Regions from separate parts of the Streptomyces sp. NPDC091289 genome, predicted to be linked through region 1. Evidence: riboswitches for the same ligand, from Rfam matches in the RefSeq annotation. Region 1 holds a riboswitch; each other region holds the start of a gene.
What was found. Region 1 has a riboswitch for thiamine pyrophosphate ahead of ACIQPT_RS16485 (thiamine ABC transporter substrate binding subunit). Riboswitches for the same ligand answer to the same signal wherever they lie in the genome.

Region 1 (4,091 bases):
TTCGAGCACGTCACGTACGCCCACCTGCACACCGAACGGATTCACAACTCCGTCTCCAAGATTCTGGAGACGGCGGTCTACGACGGAGCGCGCGGGTTCACCCTGTCGTACTTCCACCGGGCCGAAGAGCTGGTGGCGGAGCTGGTCGCCTCCGGACTGGAGGATGTGCAGGTCTTCGGCATCGAGGGCCCCGCCTGGTCGCTGGTGAAGGCGGCGGAGCAGCAGCCGGGCGAAGGTCCCACGGATGAGCTGATCGCCTCAGCCATGGACGCGGCACGCATGGCAGAGCCGTACCCGGAACTCCTCGCCGCCAGCTCGCACCTCCTGGCCGTCGGCACGGTTCCCGGTGGCAGTGCCGACTGACTGCCCTGACCTGCGGACGGGGTCACGGGGCCGGGCCGTCTGTGGGCCGTCGGAGGGCCGCCGACGACGACCCACAACCACCATCAACGACCGGCACCGTCCGGCCCGGGTCGTCGCTGAACTGGGTGACGACCCGGGGCACCTCGGCGTGTCTGCCACACTGGATGAACCATGCCTAAGCCCGGAGAACTCACTTTCGTCGCGCCCCGCGGAGCCAAGAAGCCGCCGCGGCACCTCGCCGACCTCACGCCCGCCGAGCGCAAGGAAGCGGTTGCCGCGACCGGTGAGAAGCCGTTCCGCGCCCAGCAGCTCTCGCAGCACTACTTCGCGCGGTACGCGCACGACCCGGCCGAGTGGACCAACATCCCGGCGTCGTCGCGGGAGAAGCTCGCCGAGGCGCTGTTCCCCGATCTGATGTCCGTGATCCGGCACATCAGCTGCGACGACGACACCACGCGCAAGACCCTGTGGAAGCTGCACGACGGGACGCTCGTCGAGTCCGTCCTGATGCGCTACCCGGACCGCGTCACGATGTGCATCTCCTCGCAGGCCGGCTGCGGCATGAACTGCCCCTTCTGCGCCACCGGACAGGCCGGCCTCGACCGCAACCTGTCGACCGCGGAGATCGTGCACCAGATCGTCGACGGCATGCGCGCCCTGCGCGACGGCGAGGTGCCCGGCGGTCCCGCGCGGCTGTCCAACATCGTCTTCATGGGCATGGGCGAGCCGCTCGCCAACTACAACCGCGTCGTCGGCGCGATCCGCCGGCTCACCGACCCGGAGCCGGACGGCCTCGGCCTCTCGCAGCGCGGGATCACCGTCTCCACCGTGGGTCTCGTCCCGGCGATGCTGCGCTTCTCCGACGAGGGCTTCAAGTGCCGTCTCGCCGTCTCGCTGCACGCCCCGGACGACGAGCTGCGCGACACCCTGGTCCCCGTCAACACCCGGTGGAACGTCCGCGAGGTGCTGGACGCCGCCTGGGAGTACGCGGAGAAGTCCGGCCGCCGGATCTCCATCGAGTACGCCCTGATCCGGGACATCAACGACCAGGCCTGGCGCGGCGACCTCCTCGGCCGGCTGCTCAAGGGCAAGCGGGTGCACGTCAACCTGATCCCGCTGAACCCCACGCCCGGCTCCAAGTGGACCGCCTCGCGGCCCGAGGACGAGAAGGCGTTCGTCGAGGCCATCGCGGCCCACGGCGTGCCCGTCACCGTCCGGGACACCCGTGGCCAGGAGATCGACGGGGCCTGCGGTCAGCTGGCGGCCTCCGAGCGCTAGCCTTTCCCGGGCCGGTCCGAGCGCTGGCCGCTCCCGGGCGGGCGGCCGAAAACCGTCGGTGTAGCCTGGGCCGAAATCAACTTCATATTCCGACAGGGGAGCGCCACAGCGCTGAGAGTGCGGCACCAAGGACAGGTTGGCCGCAGACCCTCTGAACCTCGCCCGGGTCATTCCGGGTAGGAAGTTCGGACCTTACTCAAGCTGTTGCGCCCTGCCCGCTTCCGGCCCGCCGGACAGCGGGCGGGGCCGCGTCTCTTCCTGGTCACCTCCAGGAGGAATCACATGAACACCACCACGAAGTACGCGGCGACCGCGCTCGCCGCCGCTCTCGGCGTCACCGTGCTCGCGGGCTGCGGCAGCGACGACGGCCCGTCGGGCTCCGGGGCGTCCAAGGGCAGCGGTTCCAAGACCGTCACCCTGGTCAGCCACGACTCCTTCAACGTCTCGGACAAGGTGCTGAAGGCGTTCACGAAGGAGAGCGGCTACACCGTCGAGGTCCTCAAGAGCGGCGACGCCGGGGCCGCGCTCAACCAGGAGATCCTGACCAAGGGCTCCCCGCGCGGCGACGTCTTCTTCGGCGTCGACAACACCCTGCTCTCCCGCGCCCTCGACAACGGTCTGTTCACCGCGTACGAGGCCAAGGGCCTGGACACGGTCGCGGCGGACACGCAGACGGACGAGAAGCACCGGGTCACCCCCGTCGACACCGGCGACATCTGCGTCAACTACGACAAGAAGTACTTCGCCGACAAGAAGCTCGCGCCGCCGAAGACCTTCGAGGACCTGCTCAAGCCCGCGTACAAGAACCTCCTCGTCACGGAGAACGCGGCCAGCTCCTCGCCCGGTCTCGGCTTCCTCCTCGGCACCATCGCCACCCAGGGCGAGGACGGCTACGAGACGTACTGGAAGAAGCTCAAGGCCAACGGCGTCAAGGTCGTCGACGGCTGGGAGCAGGCGTACAACGAGGAGTTCTCCGGCTCCGCGGGCGGCAAGAAGGCCAACGCGGACCGGCCGCTCGTCGTCTCCTACGCCTCCAGTCCGCCCGTCGAGGTGCTCTACGCCGACCCCCAGCCGAAGGAGGCCCCCACCGGGGTCGCCACCGGCACCTGCTTCCGGCAGACCGAGTACGCCGGACTGCTGACCGGCGCGAAGAACGAGGCGGGCGGCAAGGCTCTGCTGGACTTCCTGATCAGCAAGACGTTCCAGGAGGACATGCCGCTGAACATGTTCGTGAACCCGGTCGTGAAGGACGCGAAGCTGCCGGAGCTGTTCACGAAGCACGGCGAGAAGGTCGACACGCCTCCCACCGTCACGCCCGAGAAGATCGCCGCCAACCGTGAGCAGTGGATCAAGTCGTGGCAGTCGCTGGTCCTGAAGTAGAGCCCGGGGCGAAGACCGCCGAGGCCGTCCGGCCCGCCGGTGGCGGGTCCGGGCGGCGCGGAACCGCGGTGCGGCTCGGCCTGATGGCCGTGCCCGTCGCGTTCTTCGCGGTGTTCTTCGCCTACCCCGTGACCGCGATCGTCGGCCGCGGCCTCAACGCGGGCGGCGACTGGCAGTTCGGGCGGATCGGCGAGGTGCTGTCCCGCCCGGACATCCTCGACGTCCTGTGGTTCACCACCTGGCAGGCCCTCGCCTCGACCGCGCTCACCCTGCTGATCGCGCTGCCCGGGGCGTATGTCTTCGCGCGGTTCGACTTCCCCGGCAAACAGGTGCTGCGGGCGGTCGTCACCGTGCCGTTCGTGCTGCCGACCGTCGTCGTCGGCACCGCGTTCCTGGCGCTGCTCGGACGCGGCGGGCTCCTCGACGAACTGTGGGGCGTCCGCCTCGACACCACCGTGTGGGCGATCCTCCTGGCCCACGTCTTCTTCAACTACGCCGTGGTCGTCCGCACGGTGGGCGGGCTCTGGTCCCAGCTGGACCCCCGGCAGGAGGAGGCCGCCCGGGTGCTCGGCGCCGGACGGTTCGCCGCCTTCCGCCGGGTGACGCTGCCCGCGCTCGCCCCGGCCGTCGCCGCCGCCGCGCTGATGGTCTTCCTCTTCACCTTCACCTCCTTCGGCGTCGTGCAGATCCTCGGTGGACCGGCGTACTCCACCCTGGAGGTGGAGATCTACCGGCAGACCGCGCAACTCCTCGACCTGCCGACGGCCGCCGTGCTGACCCTGGTGCAATTCGCCGCGGTAGGCGGGATCCTCGCCGTGCACGCCGCGACCGTACGCCGCCGGGAGCGGGCGCTGAAGCTCGTCGACCCGGCCCAGACCTCCCGCCGGCCGCGCGGACCCGGACAGTGGGCGCTGCTCGGCGGTGTCCTGCTCACCGCGCTGCTGCTGATCCTGCTGCCGCTCGGCGTGCTGGTGGAACGGTCGTTCGACGGGCCCGGCGGTTACGGCTTCGGCTACTACCGGGCCCTCCAGTCGGCCGGGTCCGGCGCCTCCTCCACCTTCCTGGTCCCG
Region 2 (4,091 bases), on a different contig from region 1:
TCCGGCCGCCGCGGACGGGCGGCGGCCGGGGCGGGTCAGTCGGCGATGGGCAGGTAGACCCGGTTGCCGGCGGCCGCGAACTCCTTCGACTTCTCGGCCATGCCCTCCTCGATCTCCTCCTGCGAGCCGCCGTGCTGACGCCGGATGTCCTGGGAGATCTTCATCGAGCAGAACTTCGGCCCGCACATCGAGCAGAAGTGCGCCGTCTTCGCCGGTTCGGCGGGCAGCGTCTCGTCGTGGAACTCCCGTGCCGTGTCCGGGTCGAGAGCCAGATTGAACTGGTCCTCCCACCGGAACTCGAACCGCGCGTCGGACAGCGCGTCGTCCCACTCCTGCGCGCCCGGGTGCCCCTTGGCCAGGTCGGCCGCGTGGGCGGCGATCTTGTAGGTGATCACGCCCGTCTTCACGTCGTCCCGGTTGGGCAGCCCCAGGTGCTCCTTGGGCGTGACGTAGCAGAGCATCGCCGTTCCCCACCAGGCGATCATCGCGGCGCCGATACCGGAGGTGATGTGGTCGTAGGCGGGTGCGACGTCCGTGGTCAGCGGGCCGAGCGTGTAGAACGGCGCCTCCTCGCAGATCTCCTGCTGGAGGTCGATGTTCTCCTTGATCTTGTGCATCGGGACATGCCCCGGGCCCTCGATCATGGTCTGGACGCCGAGCCGCTTGGCGATCGTGTTCAGCTCGCCCAGCGTGCGCAGCTCGGCGAACTGCGCCTCGTCGTTGGCGTCCGCGATCGAGCCGGGGCGCAGCCCGTCGCCGAGCGAGTAGGTGACGTCGTACGTCGCGAGGATCTCGCAGAGCTCCTCGAAGTGCTCGTAGAGGAACGACTCCTTGTGGTGCGCGAGACACCAGGCCGCCATGATCGAGCCGCCGCGCGAGACGATCCCGGTCTTGCGGCGGGCCGTCAGCGGGACGTACGGCAGGCGCACGCCGGCGTGCACCGTCATGTAGTCGACGCCCTGCTCGGCCTGCTCGATGACGGTGTCCTTGTAGATCTCCCAGGTCAGCTCCTCGGCCCGGCCGTCGACCTTCTCCAGGGCCTGGTAGAGCGGGACGGTGCCGATCGGCACGGGGGAGTTGCGCAGCACCCATTCACGGGTGGTGTGGATGTTGCGGCCGGTGGACAGGTCCATGACCGTGTCGGCGCCCCACTTCGTCGCCCAGGTCATCTTGTCCACCTCCTCCTCGATGGAGGAGGTGACGGCCGAGTTGCCGATGTTGGCGTTGACCTTCACCAGGAACCGCTTGCCGATGATCATCGGCTCGATCTCGGGGTGGTTGACGTTGGCGGGCAGCACGGCCCGGCCCGCCGCGATCTCCTCGCGGACGACCTCGGCCGCCACGTTCTCCCGGATCGCCACGTACTCCATCTCCGGGGTGATCTCCCCCCGCCGGGCGTACGCGAGCTGGGTGACGGGACGCCCGTCGCGGCTGCGGCGCGGCTGGCGCGGGCGGCCGGGGAACACGGCGTCGAGGTTGCGCAGTCCGCCGCGCGGCGAGGTGTGCTTGAGCCCGTCGTCCTCGGGGCGGACCGGGCGGCCCGCGTACTCGGCGGTGTCGCCGCGGGCGATGATCCAGTTCTCCCGCAGGGGCGCGAGGCCGCGGCGGACATCGGTGTCGATTCCGGGATCGGTGTACGGCCCCGACGTGTCGTACAGCGTCACGTCCTTGCCGTTGGTGAGGTGCACCTGTCGGACCGGCACCCGGAGGTCCGGGCGCGAGCCCTGGACGTACCCCTTGTGCCAGCCGATGGACTTCCCGGCCTCGTCGTTCGGCGTCCCGTCGGTGCCGGGCCCGTCGTTCTGTTTCGAGGCAGGCGTGCGTGCGTCCGCTGTGGTCATGAGACCTACTCCCTACGCCGGCATTACCCGGTAACAGGTTCGGCGGTCGGCGCAGCGTGTCCCGTACGGATGTACGGCGATCAGCGCCCTCTCAGCCCGGTGCTCCGAGCTCCCGCGTGTGCAAAGGTGCCTCCACGCTAGCGTCCTTTCCGGCGAGCTGACCAGAGGGCCCTCCTGTTCTTGCGATGATCGCCCCGTGACCTCCCCCCAAAACGACCCCGCACCCCAGCCGCCGGCCGCGGGCCACAGCCACGGCCACACGCACAGCCACGGGCCGGCCGCCCCGGTCTCCCGGCATCTGCGCAAGGTCATCGCCGCCGTGCTGATCCCGTTCGCGACGGCGGTCGTCGTCGGCCTGATCGCGTTCTGGCCGGGCGGCGTGCCCGACCATGAGCGCACCGGCGTCGGATTCGACCGGCAGACCCACGACGGCAAGGTCGTCCAGGTCGACAAGGTCGACTGCGCGGACGTCAACGCCGCGCAGGTGCCCCCGACCGGCGACACCTCCACGCCCTCGGGCCGGGAGGCGGTCAACGAGCAGGAGGGGGAGTGCGCGAAGGCCACCATCGAGGTGACCAGTGGCAACGACAAGGGCCGTAAGTTCGTCGAGGTGGTCCAGCCGGACGCGCCCCGGCAGCTGAAGGAGGGTCAGGGCGTGGTCGTGGCGTACGCCCCCGACGCGCCGCGCGATCTCCAGTACTCCGTGACCGACGTGGACCGGAAGATTCCGATGGCGCTGCTGGCCGCGATCTTCGCGCTGGCGGTGGTCGCGGTGGGCAGGCTCCGCGGGGTGATGGCGCTGGTGGCGCTGGTCGTGTCGTTCGCCGTGCTGACGCTGTTCATCCTGCCGGCGATCCTGCAGGGCTCGAACCCGCTGGTCGTGGCGGTGATCGGAGCCAGCGCGATCATGCTGGCGGCCCTCTATCTCTGCCACGGGGTGACGGCCCGTACGTCGGTCGCGGTCGTCGGCACACTGATCTCGCTGCTGCTGATCGGGCTGCTGGGCTCGCTGTTCATCGGCTGGGCGAGCCTCAGCGGCAACACCGACGACAACACCGGCCTCATCCACGGTCTCTACCCGGACATCGATATGAGCGGTCTGCTGCTGGCCGGCGTCATCATCGGTTCGCTCGGGGTGCTCGACGATGTGACGGTCACCCAGACCTCGGCCGTCTGGGAACTGCACCAGGCGGACCCGCAGATGGGTTGGAAGGGGCTGTACCGGGCAGGTATCCGGATCGGAAGGGACCATATCGCCTCGGTGGTCAACACCCTGGTGCTGGCGTACGCGGGCGCGGCGCTGCCGCTGCTGCTGCTCTTCTCCATCGCCCAGAGCAGTGTGGGGACGGTGGCCAACAGCGAGCTGGTCGCCGAGGAGATCGTCCGCACGCTGGTCGGGTCGATCGGCCTGGTCGCCTCGGTGCCGGTGACCACGGTGCTCGCCGCGCTGGTCGTCTCCGCGGACCGTCCGGGGCGCGGCGGCGCACAGGCGGCCACGGCCGCGCCCGCGCGGTCCGGCCGGGGCCGTCGTCGCAGGAAGGGATGACGGGCCGCCGGGGCCGGGTCCACCCGGTCAGCCGGCGTTCTGCTCCTCGGCGAGGATGCGGCCGAGCGCATCCTCCAGGTTCCCGTCGAAGTCACCCAGCGTGTGCTCCTGACCGAGCGGCACGAGCTTGTCCGTCCGGTCGAGAAACGCCACGAGCGGTGCCGTGCCCGCTCGGAACAGCGCACGGTCCTCGCCGACCTGGAGCCGGATGTGCACATCGCTGAGGCCCTCGGGTTCGGTCGGGCCGATGTGCACATCGCCGTCGCCGCTCGGGCTGTTGAGCCCGTCCAGCAGCAGTTCGCGGCCGAACGCCCAGGTCACAGGGGCATCGCCGGGCAGGTGGAACGTCATCCGGATGGCGTACGGATCGCCGACCTCGTACCGGAGCTCCACCGGAATACGGAACGAGAGCTCCTCGGAGACGAGGAAGCTCATCATGACCTCTGCTTGAACCGACTCGCGCATCGTTCAACCCCGCAGTAGATGAAACTGGCCAGGAATGATCCCCCATGGCCCTATTGACGCCATCGTGGTGCACGCGATAGCAGATCACAAGGAGTGATTTTTCAGATACTGATAGAGAACACGAACGAACGCAAGAGGCTGGCGACTTCGCCACGTAGCTGTTCGACTGCGGGCAGCAACCGTTCTTCCCGGTCCAGGGGTACGGAAATGGCCATCGCCGCAATGGTGGCACCGGCTGT
Region 3 (4,091 bases), on a different contig from region 1:
TTGTCGCCGTCGATGAAGGCGGCGGGCACCTGGAGCGTCCGGTTCTCACCACGGCGTACGGCGATGAGCTGGCCTTCCTTGACCAGCTGCCGTACGCGCGTCACCTGGACATCGAGCATTTCCGCGATGTCGGGAAGGTGGAGCCAGGCGGGGACGAGAGCATCGGTCTTTGCGTCAATCTCGGTCACAAGGACAAGCGTGCCATCCAGGACTGACAGCCGGTACCCGGGCCGACCGTACGGGGGTCGGCCCGGCGGGTCCCGGGCCTCTCACCGCGCGGCTCACAGGGCGGCGGACTTCAGCGGTACGGCGGGATCGGCCACCTTCTCCGGGTCGAGGACGGCCCCCGACTCGATGAGCCTGCGGCCCTGGGCGAGGTCGCGCGGGCGGCCCACGGCGAGCACGGCGACCAGGGCGCCGTCGCGCAGCCAGCACACCGACCAGGTCGGATCCGCCCCGTCGCCGCGCCACAGCAGGGTGTCGGCGTCCGCGTGGTGGCCGGCGTACTGCACGAAGCGGCCGAACTGCTCGGACCAGAAGTACGGGACGGGGTCGTGGACGGGGAGCGGTCCACCGTCCTCGGCGGCCATGATCGCGGCGGCCGCGGTGCGCGGGCCCTGGAGGGCGTTGTCCCAGTGGTGGACCAGCAGGCGGGTTCCGTAGCGGGCGGAGGGGAAGGAGGCGCAGTCCCCGACCGCGTACACATCGGGCAGCGAGGTGCGCAGCGCGCTGTCGGCGGTGACCGAGCCGTCCGGGCCGAGCTCGACCCCGGAGCCGGCCAGCCAGCCGGTGGCGGGGCGGGCGCCGATGCCGACGACCACGGCTCCGGCGGGCAGGGTGCGGCCGTCCGCGAGGACGACGGCCCCCTCCTCGACGCGGTCGACGCGGGCCCCGGTGAGGAGTTCGGCGCCGCTGTCGGCGTACCAGTCGGCCATCGGGGCGGCGACCTCGGCGGGCAGGGCGCCGGCGAGCGGGCGGGCGGCGGCCTCGACGACGGTGACCGCGCAGCCCGCGGCCCGGGCGGCGGTGGCGAACTCCGCGCCGATCCAGCCCGCCCCGACGACGACCACGTCGTGCTGCCGGTCCAGGACGGGCCGCAGCCGGGCGGCGTCGTCGAGGGTGCGCAGCAGATGGACGCCGGACACGCCTTCGGTGCCGGGCAGGGTCAGGGGCTCCGCGCCGGTCGCGAGGACCAGGGCGTCGTAGCGGACGGGTCCGTCGGCGGTGTCCAGCACATGGTCGGCGGCGCGCAGGGCGGTGACGTCCAGACCGAGGCGCAGGGTGATGTCCAGCGCCTCGAAGTCGACGTCGAAGGCGGAGTCCTCGGCCTTGCCCAGCAGCACGGCCTTGGACAGCGGCGGCCGGTCGTAGGGCTGGTGGGGTTCGGCGCCGATCAGGGTGACGGGCCCGGTGAAGCCCGCCTCGCGCAGGGCCACGGCGCTCTGCACGCCCGCCATGCCCGCTCCGACGACCACGACATGCCGGGCCGGACTCTTCTCCGTCTGCTCTTCGCTCACCTGTCCACCTTAATCACCTGACGGCACGTCAGGAATACGGCCGCCGGAACGACGGCCGTCAGGAGGGCACTTCCTCCACCACGCTCGTCCCGCTGCCCTCCTGGGACTCCCAGGCCCACCGCTCCTCCAGCCGCACCCGGCCGTCCGCGAGGTCGACGACCGTCGAGAGACAGTGCCCGGACGAGGTCGTTCCGTCCCGCTTGAGCTGTACGTAGCGGAAGTCCAGCGCGTCCCCGTCCCGGGTGCCGACGAGATGGCCGCGGACCACGTCGCCGCCCGCGTACTCGGCCCAGATCACGCCGTCCCGCTCGTGGTACGTGAAGCGGGTGCGGGTGCCGACCTGGCCGGGGGCCTGGTCGGCGACGGGCGAGAGGACGAGTCCGTCGAGCGAACGGGCCATGGCAGGCGCTCCCTTACTGACCGCGGGCGAGTGGGTCTAGGCTGGCCAACGTAGAACACTCGCGGGAGCCCGGACGCACCGGGCTGAGAGGGAGGCTGGACGGCCTCCGACCGTACGAACCTGCTCCGGGTCATGCCGGCGAAGGGAGGGGCTGGACACCCATGCGCGTCTCGGGGAGAAACTCCGGATCCGACGGATCCGACGTCCTGGTCATCGGGGGCGGAATCATCGGCCTGGTCACCGCGTGGCGGGCCGCCCAGCGAGGGCTGGGCGTCACCGTGGCGGACCCCGCACCGGGCGGCGGCGCCGCACAGGTCGCGGCGGGCATGCTGGCCGCCGTCACCGAACTGCACTACGGCGAGCAGATGCTGCTCGGCCTCAACCTCGCCTCCGCCGCCCGCTATCCGGCGTTCGTCGAGGAGCTGGAGGAGGCGAGCGGCCGGGACACCGGCTTCCGTACCTGCGGCACGCTCGCCGTCGCACTGGACTCCGACGACCGGGCGCATCTGCGCGAACTGCACGCCCTCCAGGAGCGTTCGGGCCTGGAGTCGACCTGGCTGAGCGGCCGTGAGTGCCGCCGCCTGGAGCCGATGCTGGCCCCCGGCGTCCGGGGCGGCCTCCGGGTCGACGGCGACCACCAGGTGGATCCGCGCCGCCTCGCCGCGGCGCTGCTGACCGCGTGCGAGCGGGCCGGGGTCGCGTTCCGCCGGACGACCGCCGAGCGGCTCACCGTCGCCGGGGGCCGGGCCACCGGGGCGCTGCTCGGCGACGGCACGGAGTGCGCGGCCGATCAGGTCGTGCTCGCCGCGGGCAGTCTCAGCGGCCGGCTCGCGGGGCTCCCGCCGGAGCTCGTACCGCCGGTCCGCCCGGTCAAGGGCCAGGTCCTGAGGCTCACCGTGCCCCCGGCGTACGCCCCCTTCCTCAGCCGCACCGTGCGCGCCGTGGTCCGGGGCGGCCACCTCTATCTCGTGCCGCGCGAGAACGGCGAGCTGGTCGTCGGCGCCACCAGCGAGGAGCTGGGCTGGGACACCACGGTCACCGCCGGCGGGGTGTACGAGCTGCTGCGCGACGCCCATGAGCTGGTGCCCGGCATCACCGAGCTGCCGCTCACCGAGACCCTGGCCGGTCTGCGTCCCGCGTCGCCCGACAACGCCCCGCTGCTCGGCCCGACCGCGCTGCCCGGTCTGCTGTTCGCCACCGGCCACCACCGCAACGGCGTCCTGCTGACCCCCGTGACCGGGGACGCGATGGCCGACGCCCTGACCACCGGCGAGCTGCCCGAGGCGGCCCGCCCCTTCGCCCCCGGCCGGTTCGGACCGGCCGTCCCCGCCGCCCCCGTACTCCAGGAGCAGCCCGTATGACCCAGCAGCCCACCGTGCCGGAGCCCGTCTCCGCGCCGGAGCCCGCCGCCGTGTCGGAAGCCGCCGCGACCGCCACCGTTTCCGTCTCGGTGAACGGGGAAGCCCGTGCCGTTCCCGCCGGGACCGCCCTGGACGCCCTCGTCGCCACCCTGACCCCGGCCCGCTCCGGGGTCGCCGCCGCCGTCAACGAGAGCGTCGTCCCGCGCGGCCGGTGGGCCACGACGAAGCTCGGCGAGGGCGACCGCGTCGAGGTCCTGACCGCCGTGCAGGGAGGCTGACCATGTCGGACGACGTCTTCACGCTGGGTCCGGCCACCTTCGGCTCCCGGCTGATCATGGGCACCGGCGGCGCCCCGAGCCTGGAGGTGCTGGAGCGTTCGCTGATCGCCTCCGGCACCGAGCTGACCACGGTCGCGATGCGCCGGCTCGACCCGACCGTGCGGGGTTCGGTGCTCTCGGTGCTGGAGCGGCTCTCCATCCAGGTCCTGCCGAACACCGCGGGCTGCTACACCGCAGGTGAGGCGGTGCTGACCGCCCGGCTGGCCCGGGAGGCGCTCGGCACCGACTGGGTGAAGCTGGAGGTGATGGCCGACGAACGGACCCTGCTGCCCGACCCGATCGAGCTGCTGGACGCGGCGGAGATCCTGGTGGACGACGGGTTCGTCGTGCTGCCCTACACCAACGACGACCCGGTCCTGGCCCAGAAGCTGGAGGACGTGGGGTGCGCGGCGATCATGCCGCTCGGCTCCCCCATCGGCTCCGGGCTCGGCATCCGCAACCCGCACAACTTCGAGCTGATCGTCGAGCGGGCCGG

Region 2: another riboswitch for thiamine pyrophosphate. It lies ahead of thiC (phosphomethylpyrimidine synthase ThiC); the one in region 1 lies ahead of ACIQPT_RS16485 (thiamine ABC transporter substrate binding subunit).
Region 3: another riboswitch for thiamine pyrophosphate. It lies ahead of thiO (glycine oxidase ThiO); the one in region 1 lies ahead of ACIQPT_RS16485 (thiamine ABC transporter substrate binding subunit).

The regions. Positions count from the first base shown of each region.
Region 1 covers NZ_JBIVUT010000011.1:103,739-107,829, reverse strand. The annotation lists gene ACIQPT_RS16495 (class I SAM-dependent methyltransferase) at 1-363, shown strand, start outside; gene rlmN (23S rRNA (adenine(2503)-C(2))-methyltransferase RlmN) at 535-1,641, shown strand; TPP riboswitch at 1,726-1,842, shown strand; gene ACIQPT_RS16485 (thiamine ABC transporter substrate binding subunit) at 1,924-3,021, shown strand; gene ACIQPT_RS16480 (ABC transporter permease) at 3,105-4,091, shown strand, end outside.
Region 2 covers NZ_JBIVUT010000009.1:210,714-214,804, forward strand. The annotation lists gene ACIQPT_RS14335 (YybH family protein) at 1-57, shown strand, start outside; gene thiC (phosphomethylpyrimidine synthase ThiC) at 36-1,841, opposite strand; TPP riboswitch at 1,834-1,967, opposite strand; gene ACIQPT_RS14345 (YibE/F family protein) at 2,038-3,387, shown strand; gene ACIQPT_RS14350 (SsgA family sporulation/cell division regulator) at 3,415-3,852, opposite strand; gene ACIQPT_RS14355 (IclR family transcriptional regulator) at 3,954-4,091, opposite strand, start outside.
Region 3 covers NZ_JBIVUT010000012.1:259,696-263,786, forward strand. The annotation lists gene ACIQPT_RS18490 (Rv2175c family DNA-binding protein) at 1-188, opposite strand, end outside; gene ACIQPT_RS18495 (NAD(P)/FAD-dependent oxidoreductase) at 282-1,457, opposite strand; gene ACIQPT_RS18500 (hypothetical protein) at 1,576-1,917, opposite strand; TPP riboswitch at 1,969-2,081, shown strand; gene thiO (glycine oxidase ThiO) at 2,079-3,278, shown strand; gene thiS (sulfur carrier protein ThiS) at 3,275-3,556, shown strand; gene ACIQPT_RS18515 (thiazole synthase) at 3,559-4,091, shown strand, end outside.